Regions from separate parts of the Periweissella cryptocerci genome, predicted to be linked through region 1. Evidence: a T-box and tRNA genes for the amino acid it is inferred to sense, from the RefSeq annotation. Region 1 holds a T-box; the other holds one or more tRNA genes.
What was found. A T-box is a leader RNA that pairs with one kind of tRNA and senses whether it is charged. The one in region 1 lies ahead of tyrS (tyrosine--tRNA ligase), so its partner is inferred to be a tRNA-Tyr.

Region 1 (7,544 bases):
GGGGCCAATTGATACGCCATATACGGTGCCCGACGTTCCAGAAATTGCGGGTTATGGCGAACCAACCCTTTACTCCGGTGTAGCCACTGGAACGTTTACGTTTGCTCCACAAGAGGTTGTGTACAAATACCGCGCAACCGCCAAGCCATTCACGGTGTATTTGGTTGATGATGCTGGTGCCGAATTAAAAACGCAACAATATTCCGGTTTTGCCGATGAAAGTTTTGATTTGACCCCACCGGCTGTGGACGGCTACACGTTCAAAGAACTCGCCACCCGCCCCATCGTTGGTAACGACAACGCCCGGGCACTTATCACCGAATTAACTTGGATTCGCAACGACGCCCTCAAAGGCACATCCGTAAAATTCGGTGCCAATAATGGGACGAGTTACAAATTTGTCTACAGCAAAAATACCACCACACCCGATCCAAATTCAGATACGAACAACGGTACAAATACTGATGGCACTGGCACGAATACCAGTGGCGGCTCGAATACTGGTGGCGGGGCTGGTACGAATACCAGTGGCGGTTCGAATACTGGTGGCGGGGCTGGGGCTGGCACAACAGCGGATAAGGAACCTACCGATACTGCTAAAACGCCAACAATCGCGAATACGAATCCCACACCATTACCAACAAGTTTACCCGGTAGTGGTGGCGGTTCCCCAACTACCAGAACGCCAACGACACTCACAAATACACCGGCATACGGCTACACACCGGTCACCACTAGTAACTCAAGTCAGAAATTACCACAATCTGGTAACGCGACTAATCACTTGTTACCAGTAATCGGCACCGCCCTACTTGCTGGTATCCTTGGCAGCCTGTATGTATTTGGCAAAAAACGTCGCTAAAGTTTTTTAAGCCTACGCACACATGAATATTCTGGGGTACGATTCCCCCAAATGACCCGATTTCACCTCCCAGCTGAGGTAGCAATCGGGTTATTTTGTGTCTGCAGCAAACGACATTACGCCTTTAGCTTGGATTTTCTTAAAAAACTTTTTAAACGCTCGACTCAATCTGATATTATTGATATAAAGAGTAAGAGATAGTAAGATTATGTCATAAAGAGTAAGAGACAGTAAGATTATGTCTTACCTATCAACAACTATTTAGAAAAGGAGGCAAACTATGTCCCAAAATCCATTCAATCCATCATTTGACTACAATAAATCAAGTTTCATTAGTGATAATCACGTGCTGAATAATATCATTGATGCAATTGACAATGAAAATAGTAAATGGCGGACTACCTTCATTCTTGGCATGCGTGGTGCCGGTAAAACAAGTTTATTGACTTACATTTCACGCCAATTGAACACTCGTAAAAATGTTATTCATCTTTCACTAACTTCAGCAGATGAGCTATTAGGTAATATCGTTGCCGGTTTACAACAAAAACTGCCCCAACTACCTGAATTTAAAACCGCAAGTATATCTTTACCCGGAATTAAGGTCGACATTACTAAACCAACTACGCGGTCAACGTTCCAATTTGATGTCGAAAATTTACTAAACATTGCCAAATTTATGGGAATTACCGTTGTTCTACTACTTGATGAAGTCCAAAATAAAACGGCACAACTTAGAACTTTATTTGCCGCTTACAAAACTTATCGCGGTGCTGACTTGCCAATTATGCTTATTTCAGCTGGGTTACCGTCAGCCGTTGACGCAATAATTAATGATACGGCACTCACTTTTTTGCTCCGAGCTAATCAAGTTAAGCTTGCACCACTTGAACAACCAGCCATCACCCAATCATATATCCAATTATTCAAAGGTCGTGGCTTATCTGCCCAACAAGCAGTTCGCATGTCACAATCTTCGATGGGATATCCATACATGTACCAATTACTGGGTGATTATATTTGGGAAAATGGTAGCAATCCCGTCCAAGAAAATGAATTAACAGACGCAATTTATATCGCTAAACAAGCACTTTTTCAAAACGTCTATGCCAAAGTCATTTCCGATTTGGCCCCCAAAGATCGTGAATTAGTCTTAGCGATTCAATCGCAAGGTGGAAAAAATGTTACCACGGAAATGCTCCGCGAAGCCACCGGTTGGGATACCAATAACTTAACCACCCACAAAGCAATGCTCAATCACTGGGGTGTGACGGCTAAAAGTGGCTATGGCTTAATTAGTTTCATCCTCCCTTATTTTTCAGAATTTCTAACTGAGTATTTTGATTAAAGCCCGATATATACTTTTTGACGATTGCTCATCGTGGATATGGAAAGTCACAGAGTAAGAGATAGTAAGATTGTTGATCAAAGAGTAAGAGACAGTAAGATTAAGCACGCAAAAAACGTCTGACCACCACAACATGGTAGTCAGACGTTTTTTCATTTTACTAATTTAATCCGGGATTAACCGTTCACACGTCCCAAGAAGTACTTCTTCTTACCACGACGCACGATGACGAACTTGCCATCGTACATTGCTGTTGGGTCAACGATGGCTTCCAAATCCTTGATTTGTTCACCGTTAATCCGGATGGCGCCATTTTCAACGTCTTCACGGGCTTGGCGTTTTGACTTATCCACACCGGCGTCCACAATGAAGTCGACGATGTTTTTAGGTTCAGCCGTCAAGGCAAAATCAGGCATGTTGGCAAAGCCTTGTTCGATTTCGCTAGCCGTCAATTCTTGGACATCCCCTGAGAACAACGCTGCTGAAATTCGTTCCGCTTCTTCAACCGCAGCTGGGCTGTGGACAAATGCCGTCACTTCTTGAGCCAAGCGACGTTGAGCTTCACGCTTGCCGGGATCAGTTGCCACCGCCGTTTCCAAAGCCGCAATTTCTTCGTGGCTCAAGAAAGTGAAGTACTTCAAGTATTTCACAACATCCGCATCCGCTTGGTTGTACCAGAATTGGTAGAATTCGTAAGGTGACGTCTTGGCAGCATCCAACCAAACTGCACCGCCGGCTGATTTACCAAATTTCGTTCCGTCAGCCTTCAACATCAAAGGAATCGTCAAGCCGTAAGCTTTGGCTTCTGAACCTTCAAGCCGGTGGATTAAGTCAGTCCCAGCGGTGATGTTACCCCATTGATCGGCACCACCAACTTGGATTTGGACGTCTTCTTCGCGGAACAAGTGCAAGAAGTCCACAGATTGGAGAATTTGGTAGGTAAATTCAGTGTATGAAATCCCAACTTCCAAACGTGAAGCCACAACATCCTTCGCCAACATTGTGTTAACTGAGAACAACTTACCGTAGTCACGCAAGAAATCAAGCATGCCAATTTTTCCCAACCAGTCGCGGTTATTGACCACGCGGAAGTTTTCCGTTCCAAACAAGTGCACCATTTGGCCCGTCAAAGCTGATTCATTGTGCATAACTTGGTCCATCGTTTGGAGAACCCGTTCAGAGTTACGCCCTGATGGATCCCCGATTGAACCAGTTCCCCCACCAATAACAATCACAGGCTTGTGCCCAGCTAATTGGAAACGTTTCAAAATCATGAAGGGAATCAAGTGCCCGATGTGCATTGAATCCGCCGTTGGGTCAATCCCAGCGTACAAGCCAACTTGCTTTGCGCCCAATAATTCTTCCATTCCTGCTTCATCGGTTAATTGGTTAATGGCACCGCGCCATTTTAAATCACTTAAAATTTCCATGCTGTCTAGCCTCTTTTCTTTTTATGTATCTTGCAAATGTGTTCTTACTGCATGTGGATAAATGTGGGTGAACGTGGGTGAATACGTTAGCATCAGGTACAACGGTTTGTTTTGTCCTACTCTTCAGGACAAGAAAACACGCTTCCAAACTAGCGGCGTGGCTAGAGTTTCCTGCTGACATGATACGCCAAACAATCTCTGGTTACATGACACTAGCCTTCCGCCCAGCAAACAAAAAGTCCTTAGAACGCCTGCCAAAAACAGTCATTCTAAGGACGAAAAATTCGTGGTACCACCTTAATTCACTACATCATTGTAGCCTCAAGTCGTCGGTAACGAGACGAACCGCTCATGCTCCATAATTGTAATTCATTCCTCGGGCTTGGTTAGTTTCCAGCGACCACTAACTTTCTGAACAAGCTGCCAAGTAACTACTCTGATTACTTCATTGCATGTAAAATTTTAGCACGTCCCCACCAAAAAAGCCACATCGCTGTGACTTTTCTGTAAAACTATTTACCACGGTTAGTTCCGCGACATAGCGTATTAACGTCCCGTAATTTTAACCCAGCCTCCACGTATTAGCGGAATTTATTTACAAGTTGCAGAATCTTATCACTAAAAACGAATACAATCATTTTGCTTTCCTTATACATTAAGAGTATAGTTACATTTGTTCTTGGGGAAGAGAACGGAAATGAGGGGATTTAATGATTTTCAAACGATTCGGCGCCAATTTGATTGGATTTGCCATTTTAGCTGCGCTTTTAAAACTCCAAGCGACCTATAATAAGAAGCATGAGACTAAGCACTGGCTTGATCCATGGTTTTTTTTACTCGCAGTGGTAGCGGATGCTGTAATCCTGCTGTATTGGAATATTGATTAATTTCGGCGCAAGTAAAACTGTGCTGTGTTTAACTGCTTCTACAATAACACCTGTGGGCTGGTTTAAATATACAAATTGAGTGAAGTTAAAAGTGGTCGTATACCTATCTTTGCCGTAGAAACAGGTTTATATAAGGGGCGAAAACGTAACTATTTCAACTTAAATGATTTAGCGCAATTAAAAAAGCAACGGCCATAGGCTCGTTGCTTTTTTATTAGAAATCAAACACATCATCAAGGTTTAGTGTTGTACCAGCAGTAAATGTACCAAAGTCTGCGAAAGAAACTATACGACCTGTGGTCATAATATTAACTCCAAATCCAACACTTTCATAGTCCCCCATCTGAGTTATTTCATGTGGTGCACTATCAGTCCATTGTTGCACTAAAGAAACAGCAATTTGTGTATCGGTCTTAGTTCGATTAAAACCGTCCACCCACAATGAGTTTTCTTGTTTGGCCGCCAAAGCAAGCCCTGATGAAATCAATGCTTTATTCATGTCCGTTTCATAATCATCGTGTCCCGCAGAAGTCAATTTTTGTGCACGCATTTCTGCGAATTTTTGTAAAAATTGATTGTTAATCAACGCTGTTTTACCATTTGCTGAACGATGTGTGTTAAGTGCTATCACTTCAGCTAATTCAATACCATTTTCACGATCTTTTAAAGTCCTCGAGAAATCTTTGTCTAGCTTACTGTATTTCCCATTAGTAAAATTAGACAAGTCAATCGCATCATCGCCATCAGTAGTTGCTTTGTTGAAATATAGAGTAGTTATTTTGCCGTTTGCACCAACATATTCACCAGTTGGGCTCACAATCGAGTTGTCTAAATTACGTACTTGATAGCTTTGATATGCACTGTCTACCGATGTCTTAAAGTGAGGCTCCACAAAGATATGTGCTGATGAATAATCGTCTACATACTTTACAACTTGTGAGCCATCCGCCAAGTTATAACGCAACTCGCGTACAGAACCATCGCCTTCGATGAATGCTTGCGCTGGTTTGTAGCTCCTGTCGTTCTTGTCAGTGTATGTGTATTGGGTATATTCCTTTGGTACATTTAGCCAACCAGTTGTACTGTCTGAATCAGTTGAGTGACTACTATTTGATTGGGCATTTCCGCTGTCATTGGTTGATTGCGTACTGTTATTTGTGCTATTCGAATTGGTACTTGAAGTGGTAGTTGTTTTATTACCAGAACTTTGCTCCTTCTTAGGTGAAGAAGGAGCAAATTTTAATGCACTGGCAGGCAAATACCCGGACATTTTGCCACTAACTTGATAGTAAATAACGGACTTTGTACCTTGAACCACCGTGAGTTTATTATACACGCTAAACTTGTAGCTACCCTTCAAATCGGTAATTTCGGTATGCTTCATGTTAGCTTTAACACCAGTCTTCGTACCTGAGAAACCGTACAATGTGTACCATTCATTGGTGTTGGCTAATGATGCACTCGCAGCCATATTCTTACTTGATTTAATGTACCATGCTTTTGGAGCACCTTTTGCTAATTGTGATTTCAATACATACTTTTTCAAGTTACTTACATAGTAATAAGTTACCTTCTTAGCACCATGTTTTAATTTAATTTGCTTCGTTACATACAACTTGTTGTGAAACTTATTAGCAACAGATTTTTTTGATTTCAACACTCGCGCGTGTTTTCCGCCTTTAATTGCTACTGCTGAACCATTGGCTTTTTTCAAGTGATATACCGTTTTGTGCATTTTCTTCGCACTAACTTGCGCATATCGGGTTGCTGCTTCAGTTGGCTTTTCGTTGGATACCATTACTGTTGATAAAGCAACTACTGACAACAATGCCATTGACACCATTTTCTTCATAATATACTTGTCCCCTAATATTTTATTGGTAGAATTGTGGTCTGTTCTTAATCGATAACAATATGTTATCACTATTATTTGGTTGTGCCTATCGACTGACGAAAAAAGGGCAACCGTCCTTTGGTTACCCTTTCCTTTAATTACTTAACCCGCAAGGCAGTTTTCCAAGCGCCAGGGTGATAAGCACTATAACGTACACCGCCTTCGAGATCTTGCAAAATCTGACCATGCCCTACATACATAGCAACGTGACCCCAGTGCCATACAATATCGCCCGGCTTAACCGAGTACAAACTAATGTGACGCATACGTGAATGTTGACTAGAGGTTGTAGATCCAATGTCTTGCTTACCTGCCAAAAGGTAGGCAAGTTCAGTAAAGCCTGCGCAATCAGTACCCGCAGAAAGTGTGTGTCCATTGTAAACATAACGACCATACTTCAATGATTTAGCTGCCTTAACAACACGAGTACGCCAGTTAGCGTGTGACTGAGTAGTGGAATTATTCACTTGTAGTGTGTCGTCGCCCAAAATAGTGCCGTTGTACTTAACTGCCTTAGCCTTAGTAGCGGAAGTTGACTTAGTAGCAAGACTTACGATGTTATCTGACCACTTAAAGTACAATGTATCATTCTTACCCCAGCCAACCTTTACACCGTTGATGGTCTTTGAATGCCCCTTAGAAATGATGTGATATGCAGGGTTGTTATAACCAGTTGCGTATGACGGGCTAACAATGTATACTTCGCCATTACGCATCATACGAATATCATATTCAGCGGAAGCGTTTCCTCGGTTATGTGTATAACGCGTTTGCTTAGTATTTTCAAAAACCAAATTGGCGTGGCGAATCTTCTTACCATTTTTTGTTTCTTGGTAACCAACGGTAACGTACTTTGATACAACCTTTTGTTGGTAAATTGGTGCATCATGATACTCCTGACCAGTGAGATATGATTCAGTCCCGTTAATCATGGCGTGCCCTTGTGGTTGAGCAACTACAAACACACCAGCAATCGCGATTGCTGCAATTGCAGACTTAAAAACCTTGTTATTCATATTGATTTTCCCTATTCCCCATATTTTTTGCTCTCTTTCCCTACAAAAAAGAACTTAGTATACTAAAACACTTTCCAAAGCGTTTAAACTAACAACGAATTATGTTG
Region 2 (7,544 bases), 110 kb from region 1:
GCTTTGGCCTTAGTATTTGTTTTGATGAACCTCTTTGGGGCATTGAACTTGATCAATATCATCTTGGTATTGAGTATTATCGCCGTGGCCGTACCAGTTGCGTACTTTATCATGATGTTAACAAGTCGCAAGACGAACAAGCAAGAACGTTCACGTGTTCTTGCTTACATTCCATTATTCTTGGCCGCCGTTTTATTCTGGTCAATTGAAGAACAAGGTTCAGTGGTCTTGGCTTTATTTGCTTCAAACCGGACTGACTTGGGTTGGTTTAAGGCTTCATGGTTCCAATCATTGAACCCATTGTTCATTATGCTTTACACACCATTCTTTGCCTGGTTATGGGTTAAATGGGGTAAGAAGCAACCTAAGACACCATCTAAGTTTGCGACTGGTTTGATTTTTGCCGGTTTATCATTTGTCTTGATGGCTGTGCCTGGGGCATTGTTTGGTACGGCTGGTAAAGTTAGTGCATTGTGGTTGATTGGTAGTTGGGCAATTGTTGAAATCGCTGAACTGTTGATTTCACCAGTTGGACTATCTGCTACGACTAAGTTGGCACCAAAAGCCTTCAAGTCACAAATGATGAGTATGTGGTTCTTGTCAGATGCTGCTGCGTCTGCGATTAATGCGCAAATTGTTCGTTTCTATACACCAGGGAATGAAGTTGGTTACTATGCAATTGTCGGTGGTATCACGATTGCCTTTGGTATCTTATTGTTCTTTGGCGTTAAGAAGATTAATGTGTTGATGGAAGGCGTTGGTTAAGATGACAAAAATTGCAGTCGTGAGTGATTTACACATGGATTTGAATCACGTTGACGTGGTTGATTTCTTAGCGCGGTCTGCGGACTGGTTAGTGGCTCAAGGTGTGCAATATTATGTCATCGCTGGCGATTTGTTCAATGATTTTGCGAAAACGTTGGACTTCAGTGAAAAATTACAAACAATTGTAGGCGACTCTTTGCGAGTCGCCTTTATTGTTGGTAATCATGATATGGCACGTGGGGTTACCTTTGAAGAGTTGTCACAGCCATTGAGTCCGTTGTATCTGCATAATCAACTTATTGATGTAGCTGGGACTGATTTACGAATTGTTGGCCAAAATGGTTGGTATGATTATTCATTTGGCGATTTAGCAAAATATTCGGTGAATGAAATCGCCCAGTGGAAACGCGCGTACTGGTTTGATCGGCAAATTGAACAACCAATGAGTGACCAAGAACGCATGGACATTGTCTTAACTGAGTCAAAGCAGCAACTAGTAAATGCTGCACATGACGGTAAAAGGGTAATGTTTGTCACACACTTTGTGCCACAGCAAGATTATCTGTTCAAAGGCAGTGATGATCGGAATCTTTGGATGCTTAACGCGATGATGGGCAGCCAACGTTTAGGCGCGTTATTGGAGATGGGACCAGTGGACTATACGATATTTGGCCATTTACACCGGCAATTTGCCCCGCAAACATTTGGCGGGCGTAATGAGTACTATAATCAGACGGTCGGCCTTAAAACGCATCGTAAGGACGAATGGACACAATCAACATTTTTCGCCACGTGGCAAGATCGTGTCCGAATTTTTGAAATTAAATAAAATATTGAGCTAACATGAAAAAAATTCGTGTTAGCTCTTTTCTTTTGGCTGAGTTTCTGGTAATATTATTCGAGTTGAGAGATAAGTAAGTTATGTTGGTTGTTTAAACTAATAGAAAGCTTAATTAATTGCTTGACATGTTAACTAGTAATTGATAAGATTATATAGTTGATTAATACGGAGGAATAGCGAAGAGGCTAAACGCGGCGGACTGTAAATCCGCTCCTTCGGGTTCGTAGGTTCGAATCCTACTTCCTCCATATTCTTGGGCTATAGCCAAGCGGTAAGGCAATGGTTTTTGGTACCATCATGCGCTGGTTCGAATCCAGCTAGCCCAGCTAATCAAAAGGCATCTACTTCGGTAGGTGCCTTTTTTGCGCGGCAATAAAGACGGGCTCTATTCCGTCTGAATAAAATGGCCACTTTGTGTCTGGAAATTACTTGGCGCACTGCGCTGGAAGCAACCTCACAAGCCAAAGTGCGGTCTTGTGAGGTTCGGGTAAGCTGGGACTCTAGGGGATAAATCCCCAAGACTCCTCATCTTACCCTCAGCGGTAATATGTGTTGCACACACATCACCCCAGTCGCGGTGTAAAGGCTGCGCCCGCCAAGCAATTTCCAGCCACTCCGTTAGTTAGTAATAATACTCAAACTAACGAAAAATAGGTACCAACCACAAGCCGCAGTAGAATGGGGAAAAACTGACAATAGTACCTCAGTAATTTGATAATTGAAAAGTACAGAAACGACAATCTCAAGCTAGAATAAATAGAGATAAAATGCGTTTTGGCACACGTTAAAGCGGTTGGAATGACAATTCGTCCCAACCGCTTTATTTGTATTAATTGATGTAAGCCAATCTTATTGGCGACCTAAAGCTGGTTCTAAAAATTTAGAAGTACCGCAATGCTTACGCCGAATAATGCCATGAGCAGGACTGCAGCACTAATTCTAGTTACCGTACGATATTTGCCAACTTGCAGTGGTGGGTTAAGTAGCCAAAGGGTAAGCACGGCACCGATTATTCCACCGGTATGAGCAAGGTCATTTGTATTTGTGTAGCCGATGTTGAACAAACCAATACCGACAGCAAGTATTTCAATCAAAATAACGACAACTTGCCACCAAGTTGTGAAGGCTTTGACGAGTGAATTACGGAAAAAACGCAGGTAAAGGACTAAAGCGGCAACCATAATGCCAACAATGCTACCTGAAGCCCCCAAAACACCTTGGTGGAAGCTGAGGCTGAATATGGTACTAGTCAGGCCAGCAACTAGATAAATGATTAGGAAGCGCCAATGGCCAATTAAACGTTCAAACCGCCAACCAATCAGGAGTAGACCAAAAACATTACCGAGTACATGGGACCAACTTTGATGAATCCAGTTAGCGGTAATTAGCTGATAATATTGATGTTGGAGGAGGGTTAATATTTCGCCGGTACTCCACATCGTCGTAATCTGAGGATCTTTTGTTTGCCAATAATAAATTAAGATCAACACAATGCTTAAAATGACAGTTACCCATGGAATTCGTGGTGTATCACTTTGTCGGCGCAATGTCTGTTTGGTGCGAAAGGTTGACCAGTATCGTTTGAATGGATTCAAAGCGTGTGCCTCCGTTACTTTTTAGATTTTGAGATTCGTCGGAATGCGGAAGTAATTGTGCGCGACCTCTTTTCAGCGGTAGATTAGAAAAATGGCGTCTTAAATTATGCTTATTATGACTCTCTAATTTTTAAACGACAATGATTGTTTTGTCTATTTAGTTGGATGTTGCTATTGGTTTGACACTGATTACGAATATTAGGGTTATCAATGGAAAATTGGTCTAGAAATTGGTATAGTAGAGATATTAAAAACAAGTGAGGTGATAGTATGGAACTCGGATTTATCGGTGGTGGGCAAATGGCTCAAGCTATGATTACAGGCTTACTACAAAATGATAGTACGCAAAAGATTTACATTCACGGTGGGGCAAGTAATCGCACGGAAGCATATGCGGCATCGGCGGGGATTGAATATTTACCATCAAATGAAGCAGTCGTCGCAGCGAGTGATATCATTGTGTTGGCGGTGTTGCCACAACAATTAAAAGCGGTCGCAACGGAAATTCGCACTAAGATTGCCGACCGTGTCGTTGTGTCAGTGTTAGGCGGTGTATCACTAGAAACGCTTGCTGATCAACTCGGCTATGATACCTTGATTCTACGGACGTTACCAAACGTCAATGTAGCGGTTAACAGCGGCATGATTGCGATTGCGGGTAACAATAACTTGCAACGTCACCCAGAAGCCCGCGAACAAGTGCGGAGCTTCTTAGGCACGCTTGGAAGTACAATGCCATTGCCTGAAACTGAGTTTAGTACATTTAGTGCACTAGCTGGTTCAAGTCCAGCCTTTATTGAATTATTTGTTGATGCGATGGCCCAAGCTGGTGTTAAGCATGGTATGGATAAGGATATGGCGACGCAAATTGTTGCCCAAGCAATGATTGGTACAGCCCGGATGATTCAAACAAGCCCCCAAAGTCCCCGTGACCTTGCGGCGGCAGTTTCTTCACCAGGTGGCTCAACCATCGCGGGGTTCTTAGCAATGGAAGAAGCTGGATTGACGAGCGCCGTGGTAAAAGGTATCGACGCCACGATCACAAAAGATCAATCAGTTGAATAAAATTAATTGAAGGTGCACAATGTCACTTTGTTAGTTTAGCGATATATTATTTTCGAACTCGTAAATAGTAACTAATGTAGTGGCATTAAAACAACGTTTAGAAAGTTAACAAAGGGGAATAACTTTGAGTAAAGTAATTAAGCACGTCACGATTTATACTGGTTCCGACATTATTGAAGACGGATTTGTCCGTTTTGATAAGCAAATCGAAGCCGTGGGTTCAATGGATGAATATACAACGTTGGCTGCCGATGAGAATACGGATGCACACGGTCACTATTTGGTACCTGGGTTTATTGACGTGCACACTCACGGTGGTTATGGTTTTGACACCATGGATGGTAATGCTGATGAAATCAATCAAATGGTGAACTTGATTGCCCAAAATGAAGGGGTAACCACTATTTTTCCAACGACGATGACCCAATCTCCAGAGGCAATTGCTCATGCGATGGTTGGCGTTAATGAAGCTGCCAAAGAAAATGCGTTAATTCAAGGAATTCACTTGGAAGGACCATTTGTTAATCCAATTTACAAGGGTGCCCAACCAGAACAATTCATGACAGCACCATCTGTTGATCAACTAAAGGAATGGAATGCTTTATCTGGGAACCGAATTCGGTTGGTGACGTATGCGCCAGAATTGCATGCTGCACGGCAGTTTGAAAATTTTGCTCTCGGTCACAACATTGTCCCTTCAGCAGGGCACACAGACGCAACCCGGGCGCAAATGCAAGAAGCTAAAGCAACACACATCACGCACCTTTACAACGCACAACGGGGCTTAGGACACCGTGAACCTGGGGTGACTGGACATGCGATGTTAGAAAAAGACATTTACGCTGAGTTGATTGCCGATGGATTCCACGTGGTACCTGATATGTTGCGGTTTGCCGTTAATATCAAAGGCGCCGACCGGATTGAGTTGATTACTGATTCAATGCGCGCAAAGGGGATGCCAGAAGGAATTTCAGAACTTGGTGGGCAAAAAGTAATTGTTAAGGACAAGCAAGCGCGTTTGGAAGACGGTCACTTAGCTGGTTCAGTTTTAACTTATAACGATGCTTTCCGTAACATTATTGAATTTGCCCAAGTTGATTTAAGACAAGCTGTCCAAATGAGTTCAGTCAACCAAGCTAAAGAATTTGGTTTGACGAGTAAAGGGGCCATTGAAGTTGGTAAAGACGCCGACTTCAATTTATTCACCCGTTCATTAGATTTAGCCGCAACTTATTCATATGGTAATTTATTAACGAAATAGAAAAAGAAAACTGTGCCGGCATTCAATCAGAGGTAGTGATTAAATGGCGCACACGTTATGGAGGAGTCCGACATGGGCGCGCCAATTTATTTACAGATTCACAACGAATTAAAACGCCAGATTGAACAAGGCAAATATAAAGTTGGCGATAAAATTCCGGCTGAACGTGAGTTAGCGTTGGAATTTGATGTCAGCCGGATGACTTTGCGTCAAGCCGTGCAAACTTTGGCGGAAGAAGGTATCTTGGAACGGCGGATTGGGGATGGAACATATGTTGCTAACCAAAAAGTTCAAGAAAAGATGTCAGGTATCACTAGTTTTACGGAATTGATGGCGGCTCAAGGCAAGATTGCTAGTAGTAAAGTGGTGTCATATCACTTAACCCAAGCTTCAATGAGCGAAGCCGAACAGCTTAAAATAGCTGAAGGTGATCAAGTTCTGCGAATGGAACGGATTCGATTTGGTAATGATGAACCAATTTCATTGGAAACCGCGACCATTCCAGGTGCGATTTTGACGCATTTGACGAAAGACGAAATCACGAAAAGTTTCTACAGTGCCTTGGAAAGTCACGGCTTTGTGATTGGGCATGCCCAACAAACGGTGACGGCCCAGTTGGCAACCGAAAAAGTCGCTGAACACTTGAAAGTGAAACGCGGTGATGCGATTTTGCACTTGCGCCAATTGTCATTTTTAGAAGATAGCACACCATTTGAATACGTCCGTACGCAATATGTGGGCGCACGGTTTGAATTTTATCTGGAAAAATAAATACAATTAAAAAACGTTCATCAGCCGCTTGGGTTAATGAACGTTTTTTGCTGTTTATTTGTGTGAAGCACGTTTGGCGAAGAAGTCACCTGTAAATTGAATTACGAAGATGAAAATCAAAATCAAAAGTGTTGCGACTAAAGTGATGTCGTTTTGGAAACGAGCATAACCGATTGAAACGGCAGTGTTACCTAAACCACCAGAACCAATCGCACCAGCCATGGCAGTTAAACCAACCAAACTAATCAAGGTTACAGTTGATACTCGAATTAAGTCGGCAAGACCTTCGCGGAGATAAACCTTGAAGATGATTTCGCTATTAGTGGCACCAAATGATTGGGACGCTTCAATAATTCCGCTATCAACTTCGACCAACGCATTTTGAACTTGACGCGCGTAGAAAGGGAAGACCCCAAGTGATAGTGGGACTAAAGCAGCAGTAGTACCAATCGTTGTCCCAACAATTGCATTAGTGAAAGGACTGATGAATGCTAATAAGATAATAAATGGAATTGCCCGAAAAATTGAAACAATCTTATCGAAAATCCAAAATACGACTTTATTGGCCATAATGCCGCGTTCATCAGATAACACCAAGCCAACCCCGAAGAACAAGCCAAGGATACCACCAAAAATTGCTGAACCAAAAGTCATGTAGAGCGTTTGCCAGATTGACGTGCCCCAGCCTTGATCAGTTGACCAACCAAGGGCAATGACATTGGGAAAATAATGTTGTAATAAATCCATCATTAGACGAGTTCTCCTTTCAATAAGGTTGTGGTAACGCCGCTTGCCTCAACTGATTTGAGGGCAGCTTTGATTGAAGCTGGGCGACCAGATAAGATCACAATCAAGTTACCAACAGGTGTTTCTTGGAGAATTTCCACGTTACCAAACAAAATGTTGGCACTAACTTCATAATCCTTAAACAATGATGAAATCAGTGGTTCATCAGTTGTATCACCAGCATAGGCAAACTTGACCAAAACGTCTGGAGCAGCGAGTTCTTGGACACTTGGTTGTTCTTGGACTTTGCGTAAACCTTCTTCGACTTGAGTTGCCGTGTCGATAAAGTCTTTAGTCAATTGCTTTTGGGGATTCGTGAACATTTCCAGTAAGCTACCGCGTTCAATAATTTCACCGTTTTCCATCACCGCAACTTTATTGGCAACTTCTTTCACGGCTTGCATTTCGTGGGTAATTAAAACAATGGTTAAACCTAATTCAATATTGAGTTTTTTCAACA

Region 2: it encodes a tRNA-Tyr, which carries the amino acid that the T-box ahead of tyrS (tyrosine--tRNA ligase) is inferred to sense. The anticodon was not compared.

The regions. Positions count from the first base shown of each region.
Region 1 covers NZ_CP037940.1:963,888-971,431, forward strand. The annotation lists gene EQG49_RS04450 (leucine-rich repeat protein) at 1-862, shown strand, start outside; gene EQG49_RS04455 (P-loop NTPase family protein) at 1,143-2,210, shown strand; gene tyrS (tyrosine--tRNA ligase) at 2,387-3,640, opposite strand; T-box leader at 3,909-4,098, opposite strand; gene EQG49_RS13660 (hypothetical protein) at 4,351-4,527, shown strand; gene EQG49_RS04465 (CAP domain-containing protein) at 4,742-6,379, opposite strand; gene EQG49_RS04470 (C40 family peptidase) at 6,520-7,437, opposite strand.
Region 2 covers NZ_CP037940.1:1,070,095-1,077,638, reverse strand. The annotation lists gene EQG49_RS04940 (peptide MFS transporter) at 1-765, shown strand, start outside; gene EQG49_RS04935 (metallophosphoesterase) at 767-1,594, shown strand; tRNA gene EQG49_RS04930 (tRNA-Tyr) at 1,774-1,854, shown strand; tRNA gene EQG49_RS04925 (tRNA-Gln) at 1,861-1,932, shown strand; gene EQG49_RS04920 (rhomboid family intramembrane serine protease) at 2,479-3,201, opposite strand; gene proC (pyrroline-5-carboxylate reductase) at 3,472-4,266, shown strand; gene nagA (N-acetylglucosamine-6-phosphate deacetylase) at 4,391-5,527, shown strand; gene EQG49_RS04905 (GntR family transcriptional regulator) at 5,600-6,298, shown strand; gene EQG49_RS04900 (methionine ABC transporter permease) at 6,353-7,048, opposite strand; gene EQG49_RS04895 (methionine ABC transporter ATP-binding protein) at 7,048-7,544, opposite strand, start outside.